One region of the Bradyrhizobium sp. AUGA SZCCT0431 genome, then DNA from elsewhere that is predicted to be linked to it. Evidence: predicted binding sites of a transcription regulator. Region 1 holds the regulator's gene; each other region holds the start of a gene.
What was found. The regulator LexA, encoded in region 1, represses DNA repair genes until DNA is damaged. The targets are predictions, from matches to a motif close to TGTTCNNNNTGTGTTCNG.
Positions count from the first base shown of each region.

Region 2: JQ567_RS12345 (helicase-related protein) is a predicted target of LexA. The motif match lies at 5,606-5,623, and genes of this name have one in related genera.
Region 3: JQ567_RS15530 (ribonuclease T2 family protein) is a predicted target of LexA. The motif match lies at 5,455-5,472, and genes of this name have one in related genera.

Region 1 is NZ_JAFCLR010000002.1:158,859-166,176, reverse strand. Features, by position in the region: gene JQ567_RS02535 (SPW repeat protein) at 1-22, shown strand, start outside; gene JQ567_RS02530 (ComEC/Rec2 family competence protein) at 226-2,538, shown strand; gene JQ567_RS02525 (hypothetical protein) at 2,581-2,997, opposite strand; gene JQ567_RS02520 (hypothetical protein) at 3,137-3,376, opposite strand; gene lexA (transcriptional repressor LexA) at 3,650-4,357, opposite strand; gene glp (gephyrin-like molybdotransferase Glp) at 4,598-5,809, opposite strand; gene JQ567_RS02505 (YadA-like family protein) at 6,105-7,318, shown strand, end outside.
Region 2 is NZ_JAFCLR010000010.1:195,370-202,687, forward strand. Features, by position in the region: gene JQ567_RS12325 (UvrD-helicase domain-containing protein) at 1-1,689, opposite strand, end outside; gene JQ567_RS12330 (AAA family ATPase) at 1,694-3,466, opposite strand; gene rpmB (50S ribosomal protein L28) at 3,744-4,052, opposite strand; gene JQ567_RS12340 (DUF3108 domain-containing protein) at 4,448-5,260, shown strand; gene JQ567_RS12345 (helicase-related protein) at 5,850-7,318, shown strand, end outside.
Region 3 is NZ_JAFCLR010000014.1:27,498-34,815, forward strand. Features, by position in the region: gene uvrC (excinuclease ABC subunit UvrC) at 1-1,288, opposite strand, end outside; gene JQ567_RS15510 (outer membrane protein) at 1,508-2,131, shown strand; gene JQ567_RS15515 (class I SAM-dependent methyltransferase) at 2,241-3,080, shown strand; gene JQ567_RS15520 (cold-shock protein) at 3,165-3,380, opposite strand; gene JQ567_RS15525 (23S rRNA (adenine(2030)-N(6))-methyltransferase RlmJ) at 3,707-4,567, opposite strand; gene JQ567_RS15530 (ribonuclease T2 family protein) at 4,712-5,395, opposite strand; gene JQ567_RS15535 (hypothetical protein) at 5,551-6,009, opposite strand; gene JQ567_RS15540 (hypothetical protein) at 6,175-6,465, shown strand; gene JQ567_RS15545 (DUF3617 family protein) at 6,505-7,050, shown strand; gene JQ567_RS15550 (ATP-binding protein) at 7,162-7,318, opposite strand, start outside.

The DNA.
Region 1 (7,318 bases):
CTGGCATCATCCAGCCAGCTGAGAAGGGTGGTTGCCGAGCCTTTGGCCCGACCGTTATCGACTTGCGGTCGGGAGGAGAGGAATTGGCTCGGCGACATCACATTGGCAAGGGCTCGGCCCGACAACGGCGGACATTCTTTCCTCCGCATTCCGCATCTGTTCCACTATCCCGCGGATAGCCACTTCCAGTAGCTTTGTGAAAACAGGGATACTCCAAGGCGTGGGATGGCGGAGCAGGGCAGCACGCCGGGCGGCAGACGGGGCTACGCCGGAACCTGGCCGCCGCGCCAGGCGGTGGCGCCGGCGGGCGGCTATGCGCCGATCAGCATCAGCGCCCTGCCGCCGTTCATCGAGACTTTGCGCACATGGGCGCGCGCGGAAGCCGGCGCAGGCCGCCTGCTGCCCTGGGTGCCAGTCGCGTTCGGCACCGGCATCGCCTTCTATTTTGCCGCCGATCATGAGCCGGTGCTGTCGGTCGCGGCCGTCACCGCCATCGCGCTGTGCGCGGCGGCGTTCTTGCTGCGGCGGCACAAAATGTTTCCGGTCGCTGTGATGATCGCTGCCGTCGCCGCCGGCTTTGCGATTGCGACCTGGAAGACGGCGCGGATCGCGCATGGCGTGCTGGCGCGGCCGATGTTCTCGGTGGCGCTGACCGGATTCGTCGAGACCCGCGACATCCGCGAGCGCACCGACCGTTTTGTGCTGCGCGTCGTGACCATGGAGAGCGCGCGCGGATCGACCAAACTCGAGCGCGTGCGGCTTTCGGTCAAGAAGGGTACCGCGCCCGCGGTCGGCAGCTTTGTCGAATTGAAAGCGCGGCTGTTGCCGCCGCTGACACCGTTGCGGCCGGGCAGTTACGATTTCGGCCGCGACATGTTCTTCTCCGGCATCGGCGCCTCCGGCTTCGTGATGGGCGCGATCAAGACCGCGGAAGCGCCTGATGGAGGCGGCTGGAAGCTGCGCTATTCGGCGTTCATGCAAGGCATGCGGGACGCGATCGATGCGCGGATCCGGACCACGCTGGAAGGCGACAAGCGCGCGATCGCGACCGCGCTTCTGACCGGCCGGCGCGACGCTATCTCCGAGCCCGTCAACGAGGCGATGTTCATCTCCGGCCTCGGCCACGTGCTGTCAATCTCCGGCTATCACATGGCGGTGGTCGCGGGCGTCGTGTTTTTTGCGGTACGGGCGCTGCTGGCGCTGTTCCCAACGCTCACGGTTGGTTTTGCGATCAAGAAATGGTCGGCGGTGGCGGCGCTGGCCGCGTCGGCATTTTATCTGTTGCTGTCGGGAGCTGAAGTCGCGACCCAGCGTTCGTTCTTCATGACGGCGGTGGTGCTGATCGCGGTCATGGTAGACCGCCGCGCCATCACGTTTCGAACGCTCGCGGTTGCGGCGCTCATTGTCTTGACCATTGCACCGGAGGCGCTGGTGCATCCGAGCTTCCAGATGTCGTTTGCGGCGACCCTCGGGCTGGTGGCGCTGGTGCAGCTCGGCATGCCGCGCCTGTTCGCGCAGCCGGATCATTCCGCGACCGCGCAGGTGGCGCTGTGGGGCGGCCGCGAGATCTCGATGCTGCTGCTGGCCTCATTGGTGGCGGGCCTCGCCACCACGCCTTACGCGGCGTTTCATTTCCACCGGGTGACGCCCTACGGCGTGCTCGCCAATCTGGCCGCGATGCCGGTGGTCTCGGCGCTGGTGATGCCGGCGGGCCTGCTCGGCCTGGTTGCGATGCCCTTTGGTTTTGACGGCGTGTTCTGGGCCATCATGGGCGTCGGCATCGACTGGATGATTGTTGTCACGCAATGGGTCGCGGCCTTGCCGGGCGCGGTCGGTCGTGTGCCGGCGTTCGGCATCGGCCCGTTGATTGCGGCGAGTATCGGCATCATCCTGCTCGGCCTGTTGCGAACGCCGCTGCGCTATGCCGGCGCGGCCGTGGTGCTGGTGGCGGCAGTGTGGGCGGCGAGGGTGCCGCAGCCGGACATCCTGATCTCCGCCGACGGGCGCAATGTCGGTGTCCGCGGCCAGGACGGCAAACTGCATTTGATGCGCGCGGCCAAGGGGACTTCGACGGGGGCTGCGAGGGATGGCTTCCTCGTCAAAGAATGGCTGGCGGCGGATGCCGACGCGCGAAAGCCTGCCGATGCCTCGCTCACCGAGGGCGTCTCATGCGACGAGAGCGGCTGCGTGACGCAAGGCGCCGGTGGCGGGTTCGTGGCATTGGCGCTGCGGCCGGAAGCGCTGGCGGATGATTGTGAGCGCGCGGCGCTGGTGGTGACCGCAAGGCAGGCGCCTGCGGCGTGCGGCGCTTCTGTGATCGATGCGGAGCGTCTGCGGCGGCAGGGCGCCATGGTGCTGCGGCGAAGCGGCAGCGGATTTACCATCGATGCCGTCAAGCCGCGGGGCGTCGATCGCCCATGGTCGCCAGCGACCGCGGGCGAGGGTGACGCGGAGACAACCATCCTCGCGCCACGCCGCAACGCGCCGCGTGCTGTCGATGCGACCCCGTCGGAAGCGGATCTGCAGGCCGAGGAATAAGGATTCACGTTCCCCGGCGGGTCGCGACCGGCGGCGCGGAATTCAACCGGTGGAAAGCGGTGTCGCCGTGTCCGCCTTCGTTGTTGTGCGCTCGGGAATCGGATGCACCACCGGCAATTGCAGCACCGTGACGCGCTGACCCTCGCAAAGCTGCGTCACCAGCACATGGCTCCCATCGGGAAATTCGATCGCGTCGTGGTGACGTTCCCTGATGTGCGGATCAATGGTGTTGAACTTGCCGACGCGGAAACCGATCGTCCGCGTCCAGATCCAGCGATTGTCGTATTTGACGTCTTGCGCGAAGGCCAGTTCGGTCCCGGGCAGCATGCAGACCGCGACTGCGGGGTCGCGTTCGCTGGCAAAGCCGCGGGTCGAGGTGCCGCGGAAGGTGGTCGATATCAGTGTCTCGCCGACCTCAGCGGGACGCGTCGCCATCGCGTGCAAACTATAGTCACACATCGGATCGCTCCCTCGTAAGAGATAGAGACCCGTGCCTCCCTCGAGGCGCTGGCCTCTATCAGAGTGGACTTGAGCAAAGTCTATTCCTGTTCTGGACATTTGTGCGACCGAAAGGCCGGCGTGCCCGATCACAAACGCGCTACGGCGGCTGCGGATCTTCGGGCATCGGCGGCAGCGGCAGTTCGAAGGCGCCGAGATGGAATTGCTCCCTTCCGTCGTCGGCAATCCCGGGCAGCGCGACCAGCGTGAACGCAGCTTCCGGATATTGCTGCCAGATCGCAAGATCTTCCGCCGTCACCGTCAGCCAGCCGAACCGGAGCATGTAGCGGCCCGGCTCGGTCACGAGTCCCGCCCTCTGCCAGGTGATCTTGGTGATCATATTGCTGACCACGTCTCGCCCCCCGGTTTTTGCGTCTTCGAGTCGAAGAAAACGCGTCAAACCACCATCCTCGCACGCACAGTTTTTGCCGCATTCTGGGCAATTGTGGGACGCGTGGCCCCATCGTTCTCCGTCAGGGCCGGGTACAGCCGTCCGAGGGACGGCGTCGCTTCCGCTCGCCTATGCCCGGCCATCCACGCGAAGGCGGCATGGCCGGCATGACGACTTCGGATAAGGAGTGACGCCACTGACGCCCGCGGAAGCGGGCCGCCCTCAGTACTTCCGGTACAGCCCGATCAGCTTGCCCTGAATCCGGACCCGGTTCGGCGGCAGGATGCGGACTTCATAGGAAGTGTTGGCGGGCTCCAGCGCGATCGAAGCGCCGCGGCGGCGGAAGCGTTTCAGGGTGGCTTCCTCCTCGTCGATCAGCGCCACGACGATATCGCCGGTGTCGGCGGTCTCGTTGCGCTGGATCAGCGCCATGTCGCCGTCGAGAATGCCGGCGTCCACCATGGAATCGCCGCGTACTTCGAGCGCGTAATGTTCGCCGGAGCCGAGCATGTCAGGCGGTACGCTGATGGTGTGGCTGCGGGTCTGCAGCGCCTCGATCGGCGTACCGGCGGCGATCCGGCCCATCACGGGAACGGCGACCGGACGGTTGCCGTCGTCCTCGGCGGGCGCGCTGGCGGCGCGGACCTTGCCGAGCGTGCCTTCGATGACGCTGGGGGTGAAGCCGCGGCGGCCGTTGCCGTTACCGGCTCCCGCAAGTTCGGGCAGCTTGATGACTTCGATGGCGCGGGCGCGGTTGGGCAGGCGGCGGATGAACCCGCGCTCTTCCAGGGCGGTGATGAGGCGGTGGATGCCGGACTTGGAGCGGAGGTCGAGCGCATCCTTCATTTCGTCGAAGGAGGGCGGCACGCCGGCTTCCTTGAGCCGTTCGTTGATGAAACGCAGAAGTTCATACTGTTTGCGCGTAAGCATCTCGAGCAATCCCCCGGTTGGCGCGTCGTAATTCGTGGTCGTTCAGTTTCGCGGTTCTTCAGTTTCGCGGTTCTCAGTTGCGAGTGCGGTCTCAAATTCGGAAGTCCAAAACTCCCGTTTGTAGACACCAGATCTCGAAACAAATCATGAACGGACACTATATGTTCGATACATGTTCCGCAACCACTTAATTTCAGGTGAACGCGCGCCGACTTCGCCCGAACAGGCCGTCGCCATGCGTCATTCCGGCAGGCGCAGGAACTCGCATGGCGCGCCTTTCGGCAGCGCCGGCGCAAACGGCGGACGTATCAAAAGCGCCCGTGCCGCAGCGAGATTTCCAAGCAGCGACGAATCCTGGTGGCTCACCGGCACCGCGATCAACGCACCGTCTTCGCGCGGCTCGAGCCGTGCGCGCAAATAGTCTTCGCGCTGGTCGTTGGCGGGAAGATCGCGGCCGAGCAGGGCGGTCTCACGCACGTGATGGATGGTTTTTCGGCCCGACAGCGCGCGAATCAGCGGCACCAGAAACAGGAAGCCGCAGACATAGGACGAGACCGGATTGCCGGGCAGGCCGATCACCCGCATCGCCCCGAGGCGCCCGTGCATCATCGGCTTGCCCGGCCGCATCGCGATGCGCCAGAACGCCATGGCGACGCCCTCGGCCTCCAGCGAGCGCTTGACGAGGTCGTGGTCGCCGACCGAGGCTCCGCCCATCGTAATCAGGATGTCGGCGCCCGATGCGCGGGCGCAGCGGATGCCCTCCGTGGTCGCCTCGACCGTGTCGGCGGCGATGCCGAAATCGACGGTCTCGGCGCCCTCGGCCCGCGCCAGCGCGCGCAGCGCGTAGCCGTTGGAGTAGACGATCTGACCGGGGCCCGGGATCGAGCCCGGCATCACGAGCTCGTCGCCGGTGGCGAGCACCGCCACTTTGGGGCGGCGATGCACGGCGAGTTCCGGATAGTTCATGCCGGCGGCGAGCGACAGATCGCGTTCGGTGAGGCGGCTTCCCCTGGTGAGCAGCACATCGCCCTCGCGGAAATCGGCGCCGGCGGCGCGGATATGCCGTCCCGGTTTGGCGGTTTCCGTGATCGTGATGTAGTCGCCGCTGGCGGCCGTGTCTTCCTGGATGATGACGGCGTCGGCGCCATCAGGGATCACCCCGCCGGTGAAAATCCTGACCGCTTCGCCCGGGGCCACCTTGCGTTCGAACGGGCGGCCCGCCGCGACCTCGCCGATCACCTTCAGCCGCGCGGAGAGATCGGCGGCGTCTGCCGATCGCACCGCATAGCCGTCCATCGCCGACATTGCCTGCGGCGGTTGCGTGCGGAGTGCGGCAAGGTCGCGCGCGAGCACGCGATGCCAGGCGGTGTCGAGTGCGACCATTTCCTCGGGCAAGGGATCGGCGCCCGCAAGGATCGCGGCCAGCGCATCAACAACCGGCATCAGGGCCACGGCAGTTTCTCCTCGATCGCGATCCAATCTGGATTCGGCCTGGGGAGCGATCGTGGGCGCTTTCATAACGGAGAGCGGTGGCGGAGGCAAAAGCGCGCCATCTTGTTGCTGAACGGCAACATCGTTCCGCAATCGCTCATGACATCAGGCGGATACCGCCGTGGACCGCGCCAGCGATTTGTTCACGTCTGCGATTCGGTTAGGGTTCCCTCGGATTGGGGTGTGGGCAGGCAAAGTTTTGGTCAGCCACGGGCTGGCTTGCACGAGCCGGTTTCGCGCGAATGCGGAGCGGACGATGACGGCGGCGATAGCGACGGCAACGGTTTCGGTATCCCCGCGCGGTGTGTTTTTTCCATCCGACCGCCGGGCGAGCCTGCTGGCGAGCAGCATGCTCTGCGGCGGGACCATGCGCAGCCTCGCGGCGGCAGCCGGGATGATGACTGTGCTCGGCGTCTCCCCGGCGTTCGCGCAATGCTACTCCACCGCGACAGGGCTGGCGGGAGACTGCACGGCCGCCGTTCCGACCGGCGCCGCCGCCACGGCCATCGGCTTCGGTGCCAACGCGAACGGAATCTTCGCGACCGCGTACGGGAACGGCGCGACCGCGAACGGCATCGCTGCGACCGCGACGGGTTCGAACAGCAACGCCACCGGCGATCACGCGACGGCGACCGGGCAGGACAGCGTCGCGAACGGCGGCGGGGCTACCGTAACCGGTCAGAACGCCAATGCCACCGGCAACTTTGCAACTGCAACCGGTCAGAACAGCCGTGCGATTGGCAATTTGGCAACGGCCACCGGTAACGGCGGATTCGCGAACGGCGATTTCGCTGCCGCCACAGGTGCGTTCAGCGCTGCGAATGGCACCAACGCGACCGCAACGGGCACGCAAAGCAGCGCCAGTGGGGACTTCGCGACGGCGACCGGCAGCAACGCCATCGCGAACGGCGCGCAGTCGACGGCGACCGGGTACAACAGCCAGGCGAACGGCGGTCAAGCCACGGCAACGGGCATGGCCAGTCAGGCCAATGGCGGTCAAGCCACTGCGACCGGCACCGGCAGTGTTGCGAACGGCGCTGCCGCGACCGCGACCGGCATGGGCAGCTTTGCCAACGGCGATCAGGCCTCCGCGACGGGCGTAAGCAGCCATGCCAACGGCCTGCAAACGACCGCGACCGGCTACGCCAGCACCGCGAACGGCGCCCAGGCAACCGCGACCGGGGTGTTCAGCGCCGCCAACGGTAACTTCGCGACGGCAACGGGCACCGGCGCCACCGCCACCGGCGACTTCGCCACCGCGACCGGCGGCTCCAGCACCGCGACCGGGGCCTTTGCCACCACCGCCGGGGCCTTTAGTTCGGCAATTGGCGCGGGCGCGACCGCGACCGGCACGAGCGCTTTCGCCAACGGCACCAACGCGACCGCGACCGGTCAAAGCAGCCGGGCAAACGGCGTCAGCGCGACCGCAACCGGGCAGGGCAGCATTGCCAACGGCGCCACCGCGAGCGC
Region 2 (7,318 bases), on a different contig from region 1:
TCGTACGATACGGTCAAGGTTTGCAACAATCTTCCTGCCGGCGTAACGCGGCCAGCCTTCGAAAATAATTACCTCGTCGAATTGCTTACCCTTGGCCTTGTGCATATTCATGACAACCACACCCCGTTCGGGTCGTGCGGCACGAGCGAAGTGTTCCTGGACAAAAGCCTGCTGAGTGATTGCCAAAGCGTTTCGATATCTGCCGTACGTCCTCCAGTCCTGTGACAAACTTTGACGCAACACGCTGCCGCGCTCTAGCAAACGTATGTTGCGGACTTCACTAGCTATCTCCCTGAGACGAGGGCAGGCACTCTCTTCAAGCACTGTGCGCACGGCTATCCAGTCGCTGTCGGGGTCACCAGTAAGTTCAATTGATCGAGTTGCATTGATCGCATCAAGGGTCGCATGAAAAATACTCTTGACCGGCTGCGGGAGCCCCGCGTCGTTCTTTTCGACGCACCTAGCGAATGCCTTGAGAATAGCATCTGCTTCCTTAAGGTTGCCCTTGCCAGGTTCGTCTCCATTCCTACCTCGATAGAACGCGCAGATTAGATCGATCGACGACTCAACGCCGTCGCTTCCTGATACTTGTTGAAGAAAGTATGCAACCACTTCAGCAGCGAGAATTGGACCCTCCATGTCGATGACCGCTGTGTGCAGTATCGTCGGCATCGAACCAAGCGGAGCACGGAACGAGTCAGACACTTGTCGTGTCATGCGTTTGGTAGGGACCAAAATGGCCACGGTCCAATGCTTCGTGCCAGTCTTTAGGCGACGTGCGCGCGCTTGTAGCGTGCGACCGTTCAGAGATGCCAGTGCTTGGTTTTCGTTAGGCTCGAAAAGGTGAAAGTAGATGCCATTGTAACTGTCCTGACTGAACTGGCCACTCAGTATATCGTTACCGAATACTGTAATATCGGTGCCCTTGCTTCGGTGGTTATCCGATTTCAAATCGAATACAGTTGGATGCAATGTGTCTTTGAACTGCTGTAGACGCTTCGCTTCCGCTCCTGCAAATTCAAATATGCGTTGTTCAGGATCAGCTAGCGCGATCAACGTACTTCCGGTGCTGAGCGCCTTAACGACTCGCCACTGGTCTGCGGTCGTGTCTTGAAATTCATCAAGAATGATGGTGGGGAACGCGCTCGTGACGAGAGCTCTAACCTTGTTCGATGCGCGAAGAAGCTTGCTTGTGTATTGCGCGAAAACCCCGAAGCAAATTCGACCCTCATGCTCGGCGAGTCTAATTCGTTCGTTGTCTTCCAGTAGCTGCTTCTCAGCGCGCTCATTGTCCGACAGTTTAGAATCTGCCTTATACTTTCGTCGAATCGCCGAGAGCGCAATAGCTTCGTTGGGAGGCGTTACTAACATAAGGCGTCGCGGAAGGCCGACCAAGTATCCATGTGTCTTGAGAATGCGCCAGAAAAACGCGTGATAGGTGTCGACGTCTATTTTGTTTTTTTCATCCTTCGTTATTCCTCTCTCCTCGTCGATCGCCTCCAATATCCTTGCTACGGTCGCGCGCGCGAAACTAAGGAAAAGGATCGTTTGAGCCGGACGCAAATCCGCTGATAGGAGTGCCGCCTTTAAGATTGCGATCGTCGTCTTGCCGGAGCCCGGTCCGCCGGAAATCAGCAGGTGACCTTCCGCTTCGAGAATGTCTTTTTGCACTTTAGTAAGATCGACCACTAATCTAACCCCCAGATTTGGTCGCCGGTTGCGGATCGCATGCCTTCTTCAATGCAATGCAAACATCACGAATCCACTTTGGAATCTCCGCTTCCGAGCATTGTGCAAGAAAGTCGGCAATGCCCCAATTCCCTTTAGACGAAGCGAAGTAATCTGCCAGCGCGGCCGCCGTATTTTTCTTATAATCTGGGTATTTGGTCTTAAGGTGCGGCGGCCACTCCAACGCAGCTGCGAAACGCTCGAGCGCCGCTTGGGGCGTGTTCTTGAAAACAAGGCTCTCGAAGCCAGTCTCACCGTGCATGAATAGGGCCTTGACCTCCGCTTCGATTGCTTTCTTGCGATCATCAGTTTGTTTGTCGCAGACGGCGAAGGTTTCCTTACCCAGGCTCTTGTAAAGATGAGCCAAATCCACAATCTGTGTTTCCGAGCCTGCATCAAGTACCGAAATGCCCAGGGCTTCCAGCGAGGCATAAGTCGATGGCTTCAACTCGCTGAGGCGTCGCGCTGCGGCAGGCAGTGCACTTGCCTCAGTTGCGCCTTCGGCCAAGAGCACTCGTCGCGCCAGTAGGCCCTCGCAAAAGCGGGTACGGAATTGCTGCCGGTATCGTTTCAGTTTGACGCTGTCGGGCAAAACGACTTTCGACTGCGTCATTTCGCCATCGGCGGTTCGACTGAGAACGACAGTCTCTTCTAGAGAGAATTCTTCAAGAACATAAGGCGAGTGTGACGTGAAGATTGTTTGTGCCGATAGTTGGCGTAGTTCATGAACGATGCGCTTTTGCGCATAAGGCGGAATAGCCGTTTCGGGCTCCTCCATCGCAAAAATAACATTCTGCTTGTCTTCTGCGATTTGGGACAACATAGCGAGCAGAAGCATATTGATCGTGCCCGTGCCCTGACGAAAATAGGGCGCGGAATAGGTGCCGTTCCCCGTGTCGATGAAGGCGGTGATCACTTCGCGCAAATGCCTTCGCGTGAGAGCCGAGACCCGAAGATGAGGTTGAATCCCCCATTCACGCGGCACGTATTTCTTGAGGGCCGCGTCGATACTGCCCAGGACACCAGAGATCCCCATCTCTGGATCGCTGGCGACGTCGAATGTCGACAGTTCGTGGAGTGTGGCTCCCCACATCTTTGGTCGAATTTCTTTTAGACGTAGAATTATGTCGAGCAGACTTCCTCGTTCTAGGCTGAGTGCGCGCGTGCCTGTGCGGATCGAGCGCAAATACAGAAAGCCGCACTTCTGCTTGTCGCGCTTCGTGAAGTGATCTGGTGTTTCGTTTTCGTCCAGTGTGCGTGTGTAATATGTCTTTCCCTCGAAGTCGTCTTCATCGGGGTCATACTTGCCGATGAAGGTTACGCGTAACGCCGGGATTGTCGGGGAGGTATCAAGTCCCAGCGAATCTGGCGCGTCATACAGTTCCTGCTTCGACGTGTTCCACCACTCGATGTAGTCGCCAAAATGGATGCGCTGCTCCTCGGACAGATCGGACACAACTACGGTCACGACGATCCGGTTAGGCGGTTCGCCTTCAGCAGCGAGTTCGGCGAGTTCGTCGTTGTCAGCCTCCGCGAGGTAGCGACCGAGATGAAAATCATGTTCGTCAATTGGCGAAGGCCGAGACAGACGGTCAGGTCCCATAGCTAAATCAAGCGCTTCAAGGATAGTCGACTTGCCAACGTTATTGTCGCCGATGAGAACCGCGTGGTCTGGAAAAAATAGAGAGGCCTTACGGATGCCTCTAAAATTTTCAATCGAAAGCTGGCTGATTTTCAAAAACGACCTCCCACCACAGTCGCTTAATTCTGTACACGCAATGGTTGTCTGGGTGGACACTAAAATCAAGTCGCTGGGACCGAATTTGCCGGCGGTGCGCCTTTCTTTTTCTCCGTTCGGGCATCCTCGTCTTCGCTTCAGTTGAGCAAGAAAGACATGGATGGCCGGGACAAGCCCGGCCATGACGGAGAACGAATTCCAAAAACAAAAACGGCCGGGTCTCTCGACCCAGCCGTTCAAAACTCTCTAAAGCCGCCAATGAAGCGGAGCTAAACCTTTAGCTCGCCTTCTTCACGTATTCCGGCTTGCCGACCTTCTTCTGGATCGCGCGCTTGAGATCCAGCGCGCGGGGCGACAGCACGTCGGCTTTGGCCTTGAGAAGATAGCCGTCGAGGCCGCCATTGTGGTCGACGCTCTTGAGCGCGTTGGTCGAGACGCGCAGGCGCACGTTGCGGCCGAGCGCGTCCGAGATGAAGGTGACGTTGACCAGGTTCGGCAGGAAGCGCCGCTTGGTCTTGATGTTCGAGTGGCTCACCTTGTTACCCACCAGCGGGCCCTTGGCCGTCAGTTCGCAGCGCCGAGACATCGCACAAAATCCTCTTCCATCCCCGCAACCTGGCAGCGCATCATGGCGCCGCGCGGGGGTCCAAAATCATGTCCATTTCCAGGAACCGCGGACGTATAGGGCGAGAGGCCCCAGGCGTCAAGGTTTTGCGGGGTTTCGCTTGAGATTTTGCGCATCCCTAAGAAGGCGGCATTGCCGGTTTGGAAGCCATTACAAGGGTTTAAGGATATCAAGACGTTAGGACCATATAAAGGGCGCAATCCCCGCCGACATCTCTGTTCCCCGCGGATTGAGCCACCGCGAGGGACCAGCCACGCGTTGATTGCCGGATATTTCTGACTACATAAACAAGCGCTCGCGCCAGCAGGACCGTCAGTTACGTGACCACACGTGCCATTTCGCATCGTTTCGGCCTGATGGGCAGTCTTGCGGCCGGCGCCCTGCTGTGGCTGGCGCCGCTGGAAGCGTCCGCGCAGGGCCGGCTCGATGCCCATTACGAGGCGTCGCTGGCGGGCATTCCCGTCGGCAAGGGCACCTGGACCATCGAAATCGGCGATGATGCGTTTTCCGCCTCCGCGCAGGGCGGTTCCACCGGCCTGCTGCAGGCGTTTTCGGGCGGCAAGGGTTCCGGCGCCTCCCAGGGCCGCGTCGTGGGTGGCGCGCTGGTCGCCAACGCCTATACCGCGACCACCACGAGTTCGAAGAAATCCGAGACCGTCCGTCTCGTGATCGCGAACGGGGGAGTGAAGGATTTTTCCATCGATCCGGAACCGCCGGTTGATCCGGACCGCATCGTCGTGACCGAAGCGCATCGCAAAAACGTGCTCGATCCGATGACGGGCGCGATGATCCGCGTGCCCGGCACCGGCGATCCGCTGTCACCGGAGGCCTGCCGCACCGGCACCGGCATTTTCGACGGCCGTCTGCGCTATGACCTCAAGCTCGATTACAAGCGCATGGAAAATGTGAAGGCCGAGCGCGGCTATCATGGGCCGGCCGTGGTCTGCTCGGTCTATTTCACGCCGATCGCGGGCTATATCCCCGATCGGCCGGTGATCAAGCACCTCGCCGCCCAGCGCAACATCGAGATCGCCTTCGTGCCGATCGCGGGCACCCGGATCCTGGTTCCATTCCGCATGACCATCCCGACCCCGTTCGGGCCCGCGATGCTGGAAGCCACGAGTTTTGTCACCACAGCCGCGCCGCCCCGGGTGGCGAAGACGCAGTAGGGATCTCTTCCCTTCTCCCCTTGTGGGAGAAGGTGCCTTCGCGAAGCGAAGGCGGATGAGGGGTCTCTATCCGCGGATGCAGACCCCTCATCCGGCGCTTCGCGCCACCTTCTCCCACAAGGGGAGAAGGGAAGAGGCCACCGCTTCGAGACCCAAGGAATCCCATTGACTCTTCACCCTTTCTGATTCGACTCCGAGCCCTCTCAATTTTAAGGAAATTCACCCGAAAACCCTGCCTTGTGGACATCAGGCAAACTTGATCTAGTGCCGCATCATGAGCGCTAACGCTGGATGTTGCGGTGAACGAAGCCAGTTTCAGTAAGAGTCAGCGATTCGGGCGCGATTCGTTCTAGACTCGTTCCAGAGCTTAAGCCGCGACCGCATCACCGTCGCAAACTGACACACAAAGGGCGCTAATGGCGCCAAACCGAAGGTTCCTGCCCCGTCATTGCGAGCGCAGCGAAGCAATCCATCGGGCAACGAAGAAAGTATGGATTGCTTCGTCGCTTTGCTCCCTTGCACAAACGCCTTACGTTTGTTGCAGGCAATGACGACAGGCGACTGGAAATAAAAGAAACACCTGCAAATTATGGCTTTCTCCTACTCGTCCACGTTTGGACATGAACGGGCTCCCGGCGCCGGCGTTACCGCGGTGCTGGGGCCGACCAACACCGGCAAGACGCATCTGGCGATCGAGCGGATGCTGGGGCATTCGTCCGGGATCATCGGCCTGCCGCTGCGGCTGCTCGCGCGCGAGGTCTACAACAAGATCGCCGCGCGCGCGGGCACGGAAGCCGTCGCGCTGATCACCGGCGAGGAGAAGATCAAGCCGAAGAACCCGCGCTACTGGGTGTCGACCGTGGAAGCGATGCCGCGCGACATCGACGTGTCGTTCCTCGCGGTCGATGAAATCCAGATCGCCGCCGATCTCGAACGCGGGCACGTCTTCACCGATCGCATCCTGCACCGCCGCGGCCGCGACGAGACGCTGCTGCTGGGCGCTGCGACGATGCGGCCCATTATCGAGCGGCTCTTGCCGGGCGCGTCGATCGTCACGCGTCCCAGATTGTCGCAGCTTGAATTCGCCGGCGACCGCAAGATCACGCGTCAGCCGCGGCGCACTGCGATCGTCGCGTTCTCGGCCGATGAAGTCTACGCCATTGCGGAGTTGATCCGCCGCCAGCATGGCGGTGCGGCCGTGGTGCTGGGCTCGCTCAGCCCACGCACACGCAATGCGCAGGTCGAGATGTTCCAGAACGGCGACGTCGATTATCTCGTCGCCACCGATGCCGTCGGCATGGGCCTGAACCTCGACGTCGATCACGTCGCGTTCGCCTCGGACCGCAAATACGACGGCTACCAGTTCCGCCGCCTGAACCCTTCCGAGTTCGCACAGATTGCAGGCCGCGCCGGCCGCGCCACGCGCAACGGCACCTTCGGCACCACGGGCCGCTGCGCGCCGTTCGAGCCGGAACTGGTGAACGCGCTGCAGAACCACACGTTCGACAGCGTCAAAATGCTGCAATGGCGCAATTCCAAGCTGGATTTCGCCTCGCTCGGCAGTTTGCAGGTCTCGCTGGCGCTCTCGCCGCAGCATGAAGTGCTGACCCGTGCGCCGATCGCCGAGGATTTGCGCGTGCTCGATCATGCGGCACGCGACGGCGATGTGCGGGAGATGGCCCACGGGGCGGCCGCCGTGGAACGGCTGTGGGACGCCTGCCAGATCCCGGATTACCGGCGCCTGGCGCCCGCCGCCCATGCCGAACTCGTGACCACGCTGTACGGTTTCCTGATGAAAAAGGGCCGGATTCCCGACGAATGGTTCGCGGCCCAGGTCGACCAGGCCGACCGCGTCACCGGCGATATCGACACGCTGTCGGGCCGGATCGCGCAAATCCGCACCTGGACCTTCGTCGCCAACCGGCCGGACTGGCTGGGTGACCCCGATCACTGGCAGGGGATCACGCGCGAGGTCGAAAATAAATTGTCCGATGCGCTGCATGAACGGCTAACGGAGCGTTTCGTTGACCGCCGTACCAGTGTATTGATGCGCCGCCT
Region 3 (7,318 bases), on a different contig from region 1:
CGATCAATTCCTTTTTCTCGCCGCGCTTCGGCGTCGAGACTTCGACCTTGAAGCCGGCCTTGACGGCGAGGGCATCCGCCAGCAGCGCGCTTTCCTCGATCTCGTGCGACAGCAGGATCAGTTTCGGCGGCGGTTTGTCGTCGTAGAATTGCGCCAGGAACGAGGCCAGCACTTCCTCCGGCGTGAAGGATTTTTCCGCGCGCGGGAAATAGGCGCGGTTGCCCCAGTTCTGGCCGGTGCGGAAGAAGAACACCTCAACGCAGGAATAGCCGCCCTCCTGATGGATGGCGAACACGTCGGCCTCTTCCACGGTGCGCGGATTGATGCCCTGCTGCGATTGGATCGCCGAGAGCGCGGCGAGGCGGTCGCGGTAGAGTGCGGCGGTCTCGAATTCGAGTTCGGCGGACGCCTTCTCCATCTCGCCGGCCAGTTCTTTTTTGACCAGATGGCTACGGCCGGACAGGAAGTCGTTGGCTTCGCGCACCAGCTCGGTATAGCCGGGGAAATCGATCTCGCGGGTGCAGGGGCCGGAACAGCGGCGGATTTGATAGAGCAGGCAGGGCCGGGTGCGGCTCTCGAAGAAACCGTCGGTGCAGGAGCGGATCAAAAACGCGCGCTGCAGCGCCGTGATGGTGCGGTTGACGGCGCCGGCGTTGGCGAACGGCCCGAAATAGCGTCCCGGCCGCGACTGCGCGCCGCGATGCTTGAGGATCTGCGGCGCCCAGTGGTCGCCGGTGATCAGGATATAGGGAAACGACTTGTCGTCGCGCAGTTGCACATTGAAGCGCGGCCGCAGCTGCTTGATCAGGTTGGCCTCGAGCAGCAGCGCCTCGGTCTCCGTCGTGGTCGAGACGATTTCGACTGCAACGGTGGCCGCGATCATGCGCAGGATCCGCGCCGGCAGCGGCGCGTTGACGCGGGCGTAGGAGGCAAGTCGCTTGCGGACGTTCTTCGCCTTGCCGACGTAAAGCACGTCGTTGCCGGTGTTGAGCATGCGGTAGACACCGGGCGAGGTCGGCGCCAGGCGCACGGCATTTTCGATCGCGGCATGGCCGACCGCGAGGGGGCCTTCGGCCACGGCCTCCGTGCTGTCCTCGGCGGTTTCCTCCGCGGGTTCCGGCAGGCGGGCCTCATCTTCGTCCTCGGCCGCAGACGTCGCCGGATCGAGATCGGCGGCGCCAAGCTCCTGAGCAGGGTCCTTTGCAAGGTCCTTTGGGAGCAAATCCGGCTGGGAACCCCGCCGCGGCTTGCCCGGGGCTTTCGGATGGTCGGTAGAATCGTGATCCATGGGCCTAAATTAAGCGCTGCTGGCCGGCATCGCCAGCGTGCCGGCGGCGACCGAGGCCACGCCGGGTAACACATTCTTAAGACTGATGATCGGGCGGTAAGAGGGCTTAACAACCCTTTAACTTAAAACTCTCGATAAATCTTACAGGAAAAAGTGGAATTCCGTAACCAAGCCGGCCTCGGCCGGAAGGGTGCGGCTGTTGCGTGGTGGAGTTGAGTGATGGGCAGCTTTGTTTTGCGGGCGCTGGCGGTGGTCGCTGCAGCCTGGACGATGTCGGCGCAGGCGGCCGATATGAATTACGGATCGCGCGCGCCCTATACCGTCAATCAGCCGCTCAACGCCTATAGCTGGGCCGGTCCCTATCTCGGCGGCAATCTCGGCTATGCCTGGGGTTCGGTCGCCAACAACCCGACCAAGCCGTCGGGCTTCGCGGGCGGCGTGCAGGCCGGCTACAATTGGCAGAACGGGCCGTGGGTGTTCGGCGTCGAGGGCGATATCAACGCGAGCGGCGCGGGGGATACCTTCGCGCCGTGGAAGTTCTCCAACCCCTGGTTCGGCACGCTGCGCGGCCGGGTCGGCTACGCGTTCAACAACGTGATGTTCTACGGCACCGGCGGTCTTGCCTTCGGCGAACTGCGCGCCACCACGTTCGGCCTGTCGGAATCCCACACCACGGCGGGCTGGACCGCGGGCGTTGGTGCTGAAATGGGCTTTGCTCCGAACTGGAGCGCCAAGGTCGAATATCTCTATGTCGACCTCTCCAACACCAATTTTGTCATCACCGGAGCCTCGAACGGCTACAGCTTCGGGCTGATCCGCGCCGGCGTGAATTACCGCTTCTGAGATCAAGAAAACGCAAAGAAACCATCTGTTGCAGCCTCCCGGCGGCGCCAAGCCGCCGGGATTTTTTTGTCTCGTGGACACTGCGCGGCGGTACGCCTAAAATTCTTCGATGCAGCCGGGGCAGCCAAGTCTGACCGCGTTGGGCGCCGCCCGCTTGCGCGCGGCGCATCAGGTGCTGGATAACGCATCGATCCTCAGGGATCCGCTGGCGTTACGCATTCTCGGCGACGATATCCAGGTCTCGCTCGACCATGCCCGGGCCCACACGTCCGGGCCGCGGTTGCGCTGGTTCATCGCCGCGCGCTCGCGCATCTCGGAAGAAGCGCTGACGGAAGCGGTGAGTAATGGTGCGACGCAGCTCGTGGTGCTCGGCGCAGGGCTCGATACGCTCGCCTACCGGACACCGCTCGCGGCTGGCCTGCGAATTTTCGAGGTCGATTTTCCTGCCACGCAAGCACGCAAGCGCGACATGCTGGCCGCCGCGACAATCGCCGTGCCGGACACGCTGAGCTATGTCGGGATGGATTTCGAACGGCAGACATTGGCCGAAGCGCTGGACGCCGCAGGCTTTGTCGCCGCCAAACGCAGCTTCTTCAGCTGGCTCGGCGTGGTGCCTTATCTGACCGAGACGGCGGTGTTCTCGACGCTCGGCTATATCGCGCAGCTCGAAGGCGGTGCTGAAGTGGTGTTCGACTATGTCAATCCCGCAAGCTCGGTCGCACCGGCCGGCCGCGCCGCGCATCAAGCGCTTGCCGAGCGGGTGGCCGCGGCTGGCGAAAGCCTTCAGAGCTATTTCGATACCGCATCGCTTTGCGCCCGCATGAGCGCGACCGGCTTTCGGCATGTCGATGATGTCGGTCCTGACAGGATCGCAGCGCGTTTCTTCCCCGAGAGCGAACGCAACGCACCGGCGCGCGGCGGCCACATCATGCACGCCTCCACGTTCTGAGCCGCGGGCCTCGCGCTCAGCGGGATTTGGTGCAGGCAAAACTTCAGTCCGCTTTCACCGGCAAGCTTCGGCTCTCGCGTCAGCTTACGATGAAATCACCAGGTTGACCGCCTTGGGGCCTTTGCCCTTCTTGTCCGGTTCGACCTCGAATGTAATGCGCTGTCCTTCAGTCAAATCCTTCAATCCGGCCCGCTCGACGGCAGTGATGTGAACGAACACGTCGCGACCGCCGTCATCGGGCTTGATGAAGCCGTAGCCACGTTCTCCATTAAAGAACTTGACTGTACCAGTCATGGCCATCGGGAAAACTCCTCCCCGTATTGCTCCGCCGCTACGCGCAATTCGCGTATCGGCCGACCGGACATTCGCTGCCGGAAGCTTGGCCACCTGAACCGATCGGGTCACGCACCGATCAGTCTGGATTTTTTTAGGCCTTGATCACTCCGCCGCAACCATTCGCGGAAGCGGAACGTAAAGCCAGTCATAACGGCCGAGCATAATACGGTTCCGCGCAAATTGACTATGGCTCAATCGGCACTTTTCAGCCCAATGCACCGCCTTGAAGGCTTACCTCGAAAGGTTTGCGTTCAGGGCTTGCGTTCAGGGCTTGCGTTCAAGGCGAGCCTTCAAGGTTTGGGCGTCTCAAGCCTGAACCGGCCGGCGCCGCCCTGGCCGAGCGGTTTTTCCAATTCGGGTAAAATGGTCTTCAGCTCGCCCGCCAGTGTCCACGGCGGGTTGACGATCAGAAGCCCGGTGGAGGTGAGGGGACCGCCGGCCTGCTGCGGTGCGACGCTGAATTCGAGCCGCAGACATTTCCCGGCCGGCTTGCCGGTCTCAGCCACAGCGGCGACGTGCCGCGCCAGGCCGTCGGTGATGCGCCGGCTCTTGACCGGATACCACAGCAGATAGCTGCCGGTCGGCCACTTCGCATAGGCCTCCGCAAAGCCGTCGGCGAGCTTTTCGAACTCGTCCTTTTGCTCGAACGAAGGGTCGATCAGCACCAGGCCGCGCCGCTCGTTCGGCGGCACGAAGGCCGGCAACGCCGTCCAGCCGTCGAGATCGACTACCCGGGCCTGGGTGTCGCGGCGCAGCGCATCGATCAATTGCTTGTGGGCTTTCGGCTCGATCTCGCATGCCGTGAGGCGGTCCTGCGGCCGCAGCAGCGCGCGCGCGATCAAGGGCGATCCGGGATAGGCTTTCAGCTCGGCTTGCGCGTTGAAGGCCCTGACGATGTCGAGATAGGGCGCCACCAGCGGCAACGCATTTTCCGAGAACCGCGCCTGCATCACCCGTGCGATGCCGGTCAGCCATTCGCCGCTGCGGCGGGCCTCATCGCCGGACAGGTCGTAGCGCCCGGCGCCGGCATGGGTGTCGATGACGCGAAAGGCGGCAGGCTTTTCCTGCAGATAGGTCAGCATCCGCACCAGCACGATGTGCTTGATGACATCGGCAAAGCCGCCGGCATGAAAGGCGTGTCGGTAGTTCATGATGAGAAATTCAAGAGCCGTTGGAGAAGACGTCTACATCTTCTACGCGTCATGGCCGGGCTTGTCCCGGCCATCCACGTCTTTGAACACCAGACGAAGGAAGACGTGGATGCCCGGGTCAAGCCCGGGCATGACGACTGAGGATCAACTCCCCCGCACCGGCGGCATCACGACCTCGTCGCGGCGGCAGGCGCGGCGGTCGATTTCCTCGCAGGAGCGGAATTGCAGGTCCTTGCTCATGCAGACCCTGACTTCGCTGAGCCGCCGGCTGCTGCAGACGACCGAAATCGCCGAGCTGCTCAGGCCGGGATTGACCTTGATGAAGGCTGCCTCGAGCGCCTCGGGGGCGATCGTCTTCGATTCCGACAATTGCAGGAATTCCTCGGGGATCTTCACCGCGGCGCGGGCTTTGCGGATGTTCTCGAAATAGGCCCGCGCGCCAAGGCCGGAACAGGTGCCGTGCTTGTCCCATTCGTTGAAGATCAGCCCGGGCGCCGGCATCAGGTCCAGCATCGACGACATGACGTTGCGGTCGAGACGGGGCGACGGCCGCTGGCAATATTCGGGAAACCCGCGCTCATATTGCGGCCACAGGCCGTGGACCACGAAGGAAAACGGGCGCTCGCACTGGATCTGCGCAGAACGGCCGCTATTGCCGCGTTCGGAGGCCGCCTCGCAGAAGGAGGGCGACCACGACAGGGCCAGCACGTAGAAATCGAACTCGCCAGGGGCGTTCTGCCGGCGGTCCTGCGCGGCGGCGTGGCCCGCGGTGACCAAGACAAGTGCCAGCGAAATCAGCAGCCGCGAAACAATGACCGATGGAAACATCAAACGCTCCCTTACTCGCAAAGCATGACGTACTCGATTACCCGAGCCTAGCAGGGAACCGGAACATTTCAAGAACAAAAATGGCGTTAGGCGCGAATCGGGTGGCGCCGGCCACCGCGATCGAAAAACCCAGGCAGGGAGGCTAGCGCAGGAAGCTAGGGCCGCGCGGCCTTGCAGCCGGGATTATAGGCCCAGTTGCGGTCCAGCCCGGTGACACACCATTCGACACCCTGGCCGAAGCCGGCAAAGCCGCCATCCTCGACGATCGAATAGTGCACGTTGCGCACCTTGCCGTCGCTCAGCATCACGTCGCCGGTGCAATAGCGGCGCGGAATGTTGTCGGATTGCCAGGGCCGGAAGGTGGTTTCGTGGATTCGGCCATAGGCGGTGATGGTCAGGGGCGAATTCCAGAAGGTGCTTTCCTTCTCGCGGAACTGCGAAATGATGGTCGGCAGTGCCGATTCGCACGGCGCAACGCGCCCGTCATAGCGGGGACCGGACAGCCAGAAGTTCAATTCCAGCGGATTGGCGGCCTCTGCCGACTGGCCGAACGCCAGGACGGCGAGCGCCGCAGCCAGGCCGAAGGTTTTCAACGATGTGAAGAGGGTGCGCATGGGAATTCCGCCGGTCATCCAACCGTCAGGACCGTGCCGTGAAGCCCGGGCGAGGTCAAGTGCAGCGCGGCAACACCTTGCAGACAAGTCGGGGTTCGGCCGTAACCCATTCTTTTCACGGCCGCCGGCGCACTCTATGGTGACCTCAGCGAAATGGAGTCGGCGATGCAAAGAATTGGGGCCGCGTGCCTGGTTGCGATGTGCGGGATGCTGGCGGCTGCGCCGGCGCAGGCCGATTGGGTACCGCCGTTCAAGGGCAACGATACCGGCGGTATCATCGCCTATTCGCTGGCGCGACAGGCGGATGCGCGCCAGCTCGCGGTCGATCACTGCGCCGGTTACGGCAAGGTGGTGAAATTCCTCGCGGTGCAGCCCTATGACGGCGGATACGTCTCCTTCGCCTGCCGCTGGGTGCCCTATGGGGCCAACGCCCGGCCGCTGCGCACACTCTACTGAGCCGGACCTGAACGCCTGATCCACCAGGGGAGCGCGAGCATGGCGCGACAGCTTCATTCATTGTGTCTGGCGCTTGGCCTGCTCGCGCTGTGGCCTGCGAGCCAGGCCAGCGCCGTCGAGCTGCCGGTGCGCAAGGCCGGCCTGTGGGAAATGAAGGTGGTGCAGACCGGCTCGCCGGTGCCCGAGATGACGATGCAGCAGTGCACCGACGCCACCACCGACAAGGACATGAGCACCTCGTTCTCGCCGATGACCAAGGACGTCTGCTCGAAAAACGATATCCAGAAGACCGCGACCGGCTATGTCACCGACTCCGTCTGCGGTTTCGGCGGCATGTCGGTCAAGTCGCATGCGGAAATCACCGGCGATTTCAACTCCGCCTACACCGTGAAGTCGACCTCGAACAACACCGGCGGTCCGGCCGGCGTGCCGCGCGATTCCACCGCCACGATCGAAGCGAAGTGGCTCGGCGCCTGCAAGGCCGATCAAAAGCCCGGCGACATCATCTTGCCCGGCGGCATGAAGATAAATCTCAAGGACATGGAAAAGCTGAAGGGCCTGCTGCCGAAGCAGCCGGGGAAGTAGTCCGCGGTAACTTGTAGCCCGGATGAAGCGAAGCGAAATCCGGGGGGCTGGTCGCAAGCGGCGAAACCGTCCCGGATTGCGCTGCGCTCCATCCGGGCTACAGGGCTCTTTTTACACCGGCACCCTGACCGCCGCGCGCAACCCACCCATCGGACTGTCGCCGAGCGTGATGTCGCCGCCATGCGAGCGGGCGATGTCGCGGGCGATCGCAAGGCCGAGGCCGGTGCCGCCTTCGTCCTGGTTGCGGGCGTCGTCGAGCCGCAGGAAC